DNA from 3 places in the Thiomonas sp. OC7 genome. Region 2 is predicted to be linked to each of the others. Evidence: predicted binding sites of a transcription regulator. Region 2 holds the regulator's gene; each other region holds the start of a gene.

Region 1 (3,204 bases), 350 kb from region 2:
CCAAACTTACATACCGATGAACAGTGAACCTAGGTTACTTGTCTTGCTGGCCCATGGCTCCCGGTTAGCCGAATGGGCTCTGCCCTTTGAGGCCGTTTGTGGCATGGTGCAGTCCCGCCACCCCGAACTGACCGTCCGCCTTGCTTTTCTGGAGTCGATGCAACCCTCCCTGCAACAAGCCTTGGAGGAAGCGGGCCAAAACGGCACGGAGTATGTGCACATCGCGCCCCTCTTCCTTGGTGCAGGCGGCCACCTCCGGCGCGACATTCCAGAAGTGGTGCAAGCCGCGCGGGCGCGATATCCGAAGCTGCGAATCGTGCTCGCACAGCCAGCGGGCGAAGATGCTGGAGTGATTGCGGCACTTGCTGCGTATGCCACGCAAAGCATGACATCCCTTGATTCTTGAATGGCCTCAAGATTTGTCATCAATCGCAGGAAAACGAACTAACTCTTTGGGGCATGGAATTTGCTCGAATCGAGATATGCCCAACCCACTAAGCACTCTGACGGTTGCTGTCATCTCCCCCGATCCCGCATTGGCGACGGAGAACGATCAGGCGAATCATGAGCGCCAGGCAGGGCGTTGCGCGATGCTGGAAAAGGCCTTGTTGGATGCGGGCTACCAGGTAGTGGCCGTTCTGCCGGCCAAACCCGACCTGGACGACCGCATTGCCGCGCTCAAGCCCGATCTGGTGATTGTGGATGCAGAGTCTGGCGTGCGCGATCTGCTGGAGCACGTCGTGCTGGCCTCGCGCGACACGCCCCGACCCATCGTGCTGTTCACCGATGACGACGACACCGAGACTGCGCAACTAGCCATCACGGCGGGGGTGACGGCCTATATCGTGGACGGCCTCAAGCCCAACCGGGTGAGGCCGGTGATTGAGGTGGCGCTGGCGCGGTTCGAGCGCGAACAGGGTTTGCGCGCGGAACTGAGCCAGGCGCGCACCCATCTCACCGAGCGCAAGCTGATCGAGCGGGCCAAGGGCATTGTGATGCAGCGCCAGGGCTGCACCGAGGAAGAAGCCTTCAGCCGCATGCGCAAGCTGGCGATGGAAAAAGGCTTGAAGCTCTCCGAGGTTGCCCAGCGCATTCTCGATACCGTCGGATTGATCTGAGCCTTGCGGCTGCGCGCTTTGTGTGCTCACACGCACCAGACTGGAACCGTTACGCACAGTTTTGCGTCATCGAAGACCAGCCTAATTTGATACAGCGGGGAGCTTCCCTCTGATCTCTCCCGAGTGGAGGGTTGGCACGCTGATTGCTTAAATAGCGCTGTAGGCCAACGGCGGTCTATGTTGAACCCACTGAACGGGAGTCTCCCCCGCTCAGCTCGGCAATGATGCCTTCGTGTGCTTCGCCTTGTGTGAAGCGCCCGAAGGCTTTTTTTCGCCCGCTATTTCAGGAACTGCCATGCGCAAACAGCAAGACGCCCCCCCTCCGAGCAACGACCCGGCACAACCCTTGCGCCGCACCCTCATCAAGTCAGGCGCCGCCGTGGCTGTTGCCGGTCTTCTTCCCAGCCTGCAGCCCACGGCGCGCGCCGCCACTCTGGGAAAACCTGAAATGGAAGAAGTCAAGATCGGATTCATTCCCCTCACTGATTGCGCGCCCATCGTCATGGCCGCGGTGCTGGGTTTCGACAAGAAGTACGGCGTCAAGATCATTCCAAGCAAGCAGGCCTCGTGGGCCGCAGTGCGCGACAACCTGGTGACCGGCGGCATCCAGATGGCGCATGTGCTCTACGGCCTGCCGTATGGCGTGCAGCTCGGCGTCGGCGGGCCGAAGAAGGACATGGCCATACTCATGGGCCTGAACCGCAACGGCCAGGCCATCACCCTGGCTGACGCGCTGGCCAAGGAAGGCATCACCACCGGCCCGGCGCTGGCCAAGGCCATTGCGCAGAAAAAGCGCACCTACACCTTCGCCCAGACCTTCCCCACCAGCACGCATGCGATGTGGCTTTATTACTGGCTGGCGACCTACGGCATCAACCCGCTGAAGGACGACAAGGTGATTACCGTGCCGCCGCCGCAGATGGTGGCGAATATGCGGGTGGGCAGCATGGACGGCTTCTGCGTAGGCGAGCCGTGGAACGCGGTGGCTATCAACCAGAAGATCGGCTTCACTGCGGTGACTTCGCAGGAAATCTGGGTGGACCATCCAGAGAAGGTGCTGGGCACCACCGCCGAGTTCGTCGAAAAGTACCCCAACACCACCAAGGCGGTGATGGCCGCCGTGCTCGAAACCTGCCGCTGGATCGACGCCTCGGATGCCAACCGCACCAAGATGGCCGAGACCATCGCCGCGCCGGGCTATGTCAACACCCAGGTGGCAACCATCCTGCCGCGCATCCTTGGCAACTACACCAACGGCCTGGGCAAAAGCTGGCACGACGCGCACCCGATGACGTTCTATGAAGACGGGCAGGTCAACTTCCCGTGGTTGTCCGACGGCATGTGGTTCCTCACCCAGTTCCGCCGCTGGGGACTGATCAAGACCGACCCCGACTATCTCGCCGTGGCCAAGGCGGTGAACCGCGTCGATCTGTACAAGGAAGTCGCCACCGAACTGAAGGTGCCGGTGCCCGCCACCACGCTGCGCACCTCCAAGCTGATCGACGGCGTGACCTGGGACGGCAAGGACCCCAAGGCCTATGCCCACGGCTTCAAAGTCAACGATCTCGCCGTTTGACCTTGCCGACGCAATGAACCAGGAGTCCAGCATGAACACTGCCGTCTTTTCCGCCCCGGGCGGATCGTTTCAAGCCTCTGCGACGGAGGACGCCTCACCCGAAACTCCCCCGGCCGCTACAAAGCAAACTGCCATACGCACCGTGAGCCCGGCAGAGCGGCAACGCGCGAAGAACCGCCAAATCGCGCTGCGCCTCATCGCCCCGCTGATGGGCTTCGCACTCCTGCTGCTGGTGTGGGAACTGGCGGCCGAGCACAGCGCGCAATTCCCCTCGCCGCTGGTCACCTGGCAGTCGGCGCAGAAGGTGTTTGCGCATCCCTTTTATGACAACGGACCGAACGATGTGGGCATCGGCTGGAACCTGCTGGCCTCGCTGCAGCGAGTGGCCTACGGCTTTGGTCTGGCGGCGCTGGTAGGCATTCCGCTGGGTTTCGCCATTGGCCGCGTGCAGTTCTTGAACCGCATGCTCTCGCCTCTCATCAGCCTGCTGCGTCCGGTGTCGCCGCTGGC
Region 2 (3,204 bases):
CACGCCCAACTGATCGGTCAGATTGTCGGTCAGCAAGGTGCCCACCACGCTGATGAGCGTCACCGTCAACCAGTAAAGCCAGGGAACGTAACGGCTGGCGCGCATCTGCGCCGCCAGCACACCGATGAACAAGAGGGTCATCACCGCGCTGGTGGCGACCAGGCCCAGATGCAGATCCACCGCCAGATAGTCTGCGGCGGTTTCGCCCACCGTGGTGGCCATGATTTTGATCAGCCAGAAGTAAAGCGTGATGACGACCGGAACCTTGACCGCCAGCGCCCAACCGGGCTGCGCGGCTTTTACTGCGTTTTGCATGATGAACTCCCTGAATACCGTTTGCGTTGTTGTGGCGTCGCGTGCGGCGCGACCCCGGCATTCTGGAGAGGACGACTTAGCGCAAGGTGAGCGACTGGCTCCGCTTGCGGCTGCGGGCCCTTAGCCGCTCTTGCGCAGATTCGCCGGGGCGATGCGCAGCGCTTCGCGGTATTTGGCCACGGTGCGCCGCGCCACCTGCACGCCTTGCTGCGTGAGGCGTTCGGCGAGTTCGCTGTCCGACAGGGGTTTGGCGCTGTCTTCTTCAGCCACCAGGCGGCGGATGAGTTCGCGTACCGCGGTGGATGAGGTGTTACCCCCGGCCTCGGTGCTCAGGCCAGAGCCGAAAAAATACTTCAGCTCGACAGTGCCGAAGGGCGTGAGCATGAATTTCTGCGTGGTCACGCGCGAGATGGTCGATTCGTGCAGGCCGAGCTCGTCGGCAATTTCGCGCAGCACCATGGGCCGCATGGCCACGGGGCCGAAGTCGAAAAAACGCTGCTGGCGCTCGACGATGGTCTGCGACACGCGCTGAATGGTCTCGAAACGCTGCTGCACGTTTTTCACGAACCAGCGCGCCTCCTGAAGCTGTCCCTGCATGGCGCCGCCGCTGTCGCGTGCGCGGCGCATGGCGTCGGCATAGATCTGGTTCACGCGTAGCCGGGGCATGACCTCGGGGTTGAGCTGCGCCATCCAGCCTTGCGGGGTCTTGCGGGCGATGACATCGGGGGTCACGGCCTGCGCGGCATCGCGGCGGAAGGCGCTGCCTGGATGGGGGTCGAGTTGGGCGATGCGTTGCTGCGCCATGCGCAGCGCGGCTTCATCGGCTTCGAGCTGGCGTTCGAGCTTGCGCCAGTCGCGCTTGGCCAGCAGATCGAGATGACCGCCGCGGCAAATCTGCAGGGCAAGTTCGCGCACGGGACAAGACGCCTGACGCTGAAGCTGCAGGCAAAGACAGTCGGGCAAATCGTGGGCGGCAACACCGGCCGGGTCGAAGCTCTGAATCAGGCGCATGGCCGTGGTCAGCGCATCGGCCAGGTCTTCGAGCTGCTCGGCGTCTGCCGCGGGGGCGAGGGCCTGCGCCAGTTCCAGCGGGGTGTCAGGCAGGTAGCCGTCGTCGTCGAGCGAGTCGATGATGGCTTCTGCAGCCGCGCGGTCGGTGGGGCTCAGCGCAAGCCCGGCAAACTGACCGCGCAGGTGGTCGCGCAGATCGATGTGTTCGGAGGCGATGTCGAGCGCGCTGAATTCGTCGTCGTCACCCCCGCTGGCGGACTGGCCTGAGCTGACCCAGGAGTCGGCATCGGCATCGGTATCCGCACCGTGATCGGTTTCGCCGCTGCTGGCCGTCCAGTCCTGCGTGTCGAGTTGCAACTCAGCGGCGGGCTCGGCGGCTGCGTCATGCCCTTCGACCGATGTCTGAGACGGGTCGAGCGCCAAAGGCGGTGGCGACTCGGATGTCGGCGCGGCAGCGGGCGCCTCCTGCTCATCTTCAGGTTCGAGGAAGGGATTAGATTCGAGCAGGCCCTCGATTTCCTGCGTGAGTTCGAGGGTGGAGAGTTGCAGCAGCCGGATGGACTGCTGCAACTGCGGCGTGAGTGCGAGATGCTGGGACAGGCGCAGGTTCAGCGACGGCTTCATCGCGGCTTACATGCGGAAGTTTTCGCCGAGGTACACCTTGCGTACCGCGGGGTTGTCGATGATGGATTGCGGATCGCCCTGCGCCAGCACCTGCCCTTCGCTGATGATGCAGGCCCGGTCGCAGATGCCTAGCGTTTCACGCACATTGTGGTCGGTGATCAGCACGCCGATGCCCTGCTCTTTCAGGAACTGCACGATGCGCTGAATCTCGATGACCGCAATCGGATCGATGCCGGCAAACGGCTCGTCGAGCAGGATGAAGCGCGGTTGCGTGGCCAGCGCGCGGGCGATTTCCACCCGCCGCCGCTCGCCGCCCGAAAGCGCGGGGGCGGGGCTGTCGCGCAGATGTTCGACGTGCAGTTCGCGCAGCAGATGATCTTCGCGTTCGCGGATTTCGGCCTTGCCCAGGCGGCGCCCTTGCGCGTCGCGCTGCAACTCCAGCACCGCCCTCACGTTCTCGGCCACCGTCATGCGGCGGAAGATCGACGCTTCCTGCGGCAGATACGACAGCCCCATGCGCGCACGGCGATGCATCGGAGAATCGCTCACGTCCTGGCCGTCGATGTGGATGCTCCCCGCATCGGGTCGCACCAGGCCGACGATCATGTAGAACGACGTGGTCTTGCCCGCGCCGTTCGGCCCCAGCAGGCCGACCACCTCGCCGCAGCGCACGCTGAAGCTGACGTCGCGCACCACCTGCCGACCGGCATAGCGTTTCTGCAAATGCTGAACGTCGAGCTCGGGGCCGGTGGCCGCGCGGGACGACGGAGTTGAAGGCACGCGCGCGGCTTCCGCCGGGGCGACGGGCTCCAGGCCACCCCGCACCACGGTCTGCCCAGCGGAATGCGGCTGGACGCTCAAGGTTGCGTCCCCAGCTTCGGGGCGACTTTGAGCGCGGGAGGCGATTTGGGCGCCGTCGGCGCGGACGGGGCGGCGGGCTGCGGCGTCAACATCACCCGCACCCGCCCTCCAGGATTGGTGGCCGTGGCGCCCTGCGCACCGCCTTCGACGGTGAACACATCGGTGATCTGGTTGTAGGCAATCACATTGCCCTGGCTGCGGTCGGCCAGCTTGCCGTCGATCAGTCGGCTGAGCATGGCCTGGCCACGCAGCGTCACTACATCGGTCTTGCCGTCGTATTCGATGCGCTGCGCGGCGCCGTCCATGGTTTGCGTGGGCTGGCCGGGCGCGGTATCGAGTTGTTGCTGGAAGGTAGCCAACTGGCCCGGCGCGGCGATCGCCGTCGCGTACTGA
Region 3 (3,204 bases), 330 kb from region 2:
GGTCTTTCTCGGTTTTCAGCGCCTGGTCCACCAGGCCGCGATCGACCGAGGTGGGATCGTCCTGCAGTTGCTGCACGGCCTTGAGCCGCTGTGCGCGCTGCGGCGAAAACAGATCGAGCGCGGCGCGGGCCGACTGCAGCTCCTTGCGCACATAGTTGTTGTTGACCACGCCCTGCGCGTTGTCGCTGGGGGTGACGGCTTTGCCGGTGGCCAGGTCGATCCATTCATTGCCTTTTTGCACCTGCACCATGTCGCCATCGATCTGCACGTCGCCGTTGAGCAGTTTGCGCAGGAAGTCGGCGAGTTGCGGATCGGGCTTGGCCACGGCCTTGTGCAGGGCGGCGATGCGGGCGTCGGTGTCGCCGCTGGAAATGGCCAGCGCTTCCTGCGGGGTCAGGGCATGGGCTGGTGGCGTCAGGCCGAGCAGTAAACCGAACAACACCAGGCCGAGCGCCATGCGCAGCCATGCGCCGGGTCGGTCCCACAAAGAGCGCGTAGAGGTCATGGTCGTGAAGTTGACAGAGAAGGATCGATGCGTTCAAAAGACTCCCCACCCCAACCCTCCCCGCGAGCGGAGAGGGAGTGATCGCCCCTTCCCCACGGCGTGGGGGAGGTTGGGAGGGGGAGTGTTTGCGTTGCCGAACGATCAGGCGTTTTTCGGTTTGGGGATGTAGGGACTCCAGGACTCGCCCGGAACCAGACCCTTGGACTTCCACACCACGTCGAACTGCGCCTTGTCGTTAATCTGGCCGATGAACACCGGCTTGCTCAGATACTGGTTCTCCAGCACTTCTACGGTATAGCCATCAGGGGCGGCGAACTTCTGACCGATCAGCGCCTTGCGCACTTCATCGGTCTTGGTGGACTTGGCCTTCTCGACGGCCTGCTTCCACAGATGGATGCCGATGTAGGAGGCTTCCATCGGGTCGTCGGTGACCGGATAGTCTTTCAGCTTTTCCTTTTTCACCCAGTCTTGCCACGACTTGACGAACTTGGCATTGCGCGGATTTTTCAGACTCTCGAAGTAGTTCCACGCGGTGAGCTGGCCGACCAGGGGCTTGATGTCCATGCCCGCAATTTCCTGCTCAGCGATGGAGAAGCCGACCACCGGAATGTCGGTGGCCTTGATGCCCTGGTTGCCCAGCTCCTTGTAGAACGGCACGTTGGAGTCGCCATTCACGGTGGAGATCACGCAGGTCGGACCGGCCGAGGCGAACTTCTTGATGTCGGCCACGATGTTCTGATAGTTGCTGAAGCCAAACGGCGTATAGACCTCGGCGATGTCCACATCCTTCACGCCCTTGGAATGCAGGAAGCCGCGCAGGATGGCGTTGGTCGTGCGGGGGTACACATAGTCGGTGCCCAGTAGGAAGAAGCGCTTGGCGCCGCCGCCGTCCTTGCTCATGAGGTATTCAGTGGCTGGAATGGCTTGCTGGTTGGGCGCAGCACCCGTGTAGACCACATGCTTGTTTTGCTCCTGGCCTTCAAACTGCACCGGGTAGAACAGCAGGCCGTTGAGCTCGTCGAGCACCGGCAGCACCGACTTGCGCGACACCGAGGTCCAGCAGCCGAAGATGGCCGCCACCTTGTCCTGGCTGATGAGCTGGCGCGCCTTCTCGGCGAACAGCGGCCAGTTCGAAGCGGGGTCGACCACCACGGGCTCGATCATGTGGCCGTCCACGCCGCCTGCGGCATTGATCTCGGCAATGGTCATCAGGTCCACGTCCTTCAACGCGGTTTCGGAAATGGCCATGGTGCCCGAGAGCGAATGCAGGATGCCGACCTTGATCGGCGCCTTGCTCGCAGCAATGGCGGGGAAAGACAGCGTGCTGGCCGCCGCTGCGGCAACTGCGCCGCCAACGGTCTTGAGTGCGGTACGACGATCCATGTTGGAAATTCCTCCAGAGGTTGTGGTGGGGTGCGACACGCTGTGTTGTGCAAGTCGCGTGCCACGGTTTTGTCTGCCCCCCTCAGCACGGGGTGACAGTTCGATGACACTTGGCCCGAACTTGCGCCGCGCGGGCCTGAACGCGCCCCACAATCTGTTTTGAGGCACCACCGCGCGCATCAGCTCGATCGTCTTTGGTGCGTTCGCACCAAACCGGGGCAAACGGAGACCCACACCGTTCCAGCAGGGGCGGCAGGTCTGCTTTTTGCTGCAGCACCGGCCTGCGCTTTCGATGTGGCCTCGCGTTAAGCTCACCTCACGATTCCCATTCCATCCGCCGCCCCATGGACCTCACCCCCCGCGAAAAAGACAAGCTGCTGATCTTCACCGCCGCGCTGCTGGCCGAGCGCCGCAAGGCGCGCGGACTCAAGCTCAACGTGCCCGAGGCCATTGCCTACATCACCGCCGCGGTGATGGAAGGCGCGCGCGACGGCCGCACCGTGGCCGAGCTGATGAGCTTTGGCCGCACCCTGCTCAGCCGCGACGAGGTGATGGACGGCGTGGCCGAACTCATCCCCGACATTCAGGTGGAAGCCACCTTCCCCGACGGCACCAAGCTCGTGACCGTGCACCAGCCCATTGCGTGAATCCCCCAATCTGGAGCGTTTCAATGATTCCTGGAGAAATCCTTTGTGCCGAGGGCGACCTCGCTCTCAACCCCGGCCGCGCCACCTTGAGCGTGGTGGTGGAAAACGCGGGCGACCGGCCCATTCAGGTCGGCTCGCACTATCACTTTGCGGAAACCAATCCGGCGCTGCGCTTTGACCGCGCAGCCGCGCGCGGCATGCGGCTGCACATCGCCAGCGGTACCGCGGTGCGCTTCGAGCCGGGGCAGCAACGCACGGTGGAGCTGGTGGCCTTCGCGGGCGAGCGCGTGGTCATCGGTTTCCGGCAAGACGTGATGGGAGCGCTGTGATGGCCACGATCTCACGCCGCGCCTATGCCGAGATGTTTGGCCCCACCACCGGCGACCGCGTGCGCCTGGCCGACACCGACCTGCTCATCGAAGTGGAAGACGACTACACCCTGCGCGCCGGAGGCTATGGCGAAGAAGTGAAGTTCGGCGGCGGCAAAACCATCCGCGACGGCATGGGCCAGAGCCAGCGCACCCGCGCCGAAGGGGCGATGGATCTGGTCATCACCAATGCGCTCATCCTCGACCACTGGGGCATCGTCAAGGCGGACGTCGGCATTCATGGCCAGCGCATCGCCGCCATCGGCAAGGCGGGCAATCCGGACGTGCAGCCGGGCGTGGA

The links. Region 2 encodes sigma-54, which starts transcription at its own class of promoters, with help from an activator protein. Its sites were predicted from a motif close to TGGCANGNAANCTGCTTT; they were not measured.
Region 1: the regulator sigma-54 is predicted to act here: its motif matches at 1,251-1,268, upstream of BIO17B3_RS08610 (CmpA/NrtA family ABC transporter substrate-binding protein).
Region 3: the regulator sigma-54 is predicted to act here: its motif matches at 1,935-1,952, upstream of urtA (urea ABC transporter substrate-binding protein).

What each region holds. Positions count from the first base shown of each region.
Region 1 covers NZ_LR131953.1:1,776,534-1,779,737, reverse strand. Annotated here, with positions in the region: gene BIO17B3_RS08620 (sirohydrochlorin chelatase) at 1-406, shown strand, start outside; gene BIO17B3_RS08615 (ANTAR domain-containing response regulator) at 483-1,118, shown strand; gene BIO17B3_RS08610 (CmpA/NrtA family ABC transporter substrate-binding protein) at 1,414-2,694, shown strand; gene ntrB (nitrate ABC transporter permease) at 2,726-3,204, shown strand, end outside.
Region 2 covers NZ_LR131953.1:1,428,393-1,431,596, forward strand. Annotated here, with positions in the region: gene BIO17B3_RS06860 (hypothetical protein) at 1-315, opposite strand, end outside; gene BIO17B3_RS06865 (RNA polymerase factor sigma-54) at 436-1,950, opposite strand; gene lptB (LPS export ABC transporter ATP-binding protein) at 1,957-2,730, opposite strand; gene lptA (lipopolysaccharide transport periplasmic protein LptA) at 2,808-3,204, opposite strand, start outside.
Region 3 covers NZ_LR131953.1:1,755,319-1,758,522, reverse strand. Annotated here, with positions in the region: gene urtB (urea ABC transporter permease subunit UrtB) at 1-505, opposite strand, end outside; gene urtA (urea ABC transporter substrate-binding protein) at 647-1,888, opposite strand; gene ureA (urease subunit gamma) at 2,233-2,535, shown strand; gene BIO17B3_RS08505 (urease subunit beta) at 2,559-2,864, shown strand; gene ureC (urease subunit alpha) at 2,864-3,204, shown strand, end outside.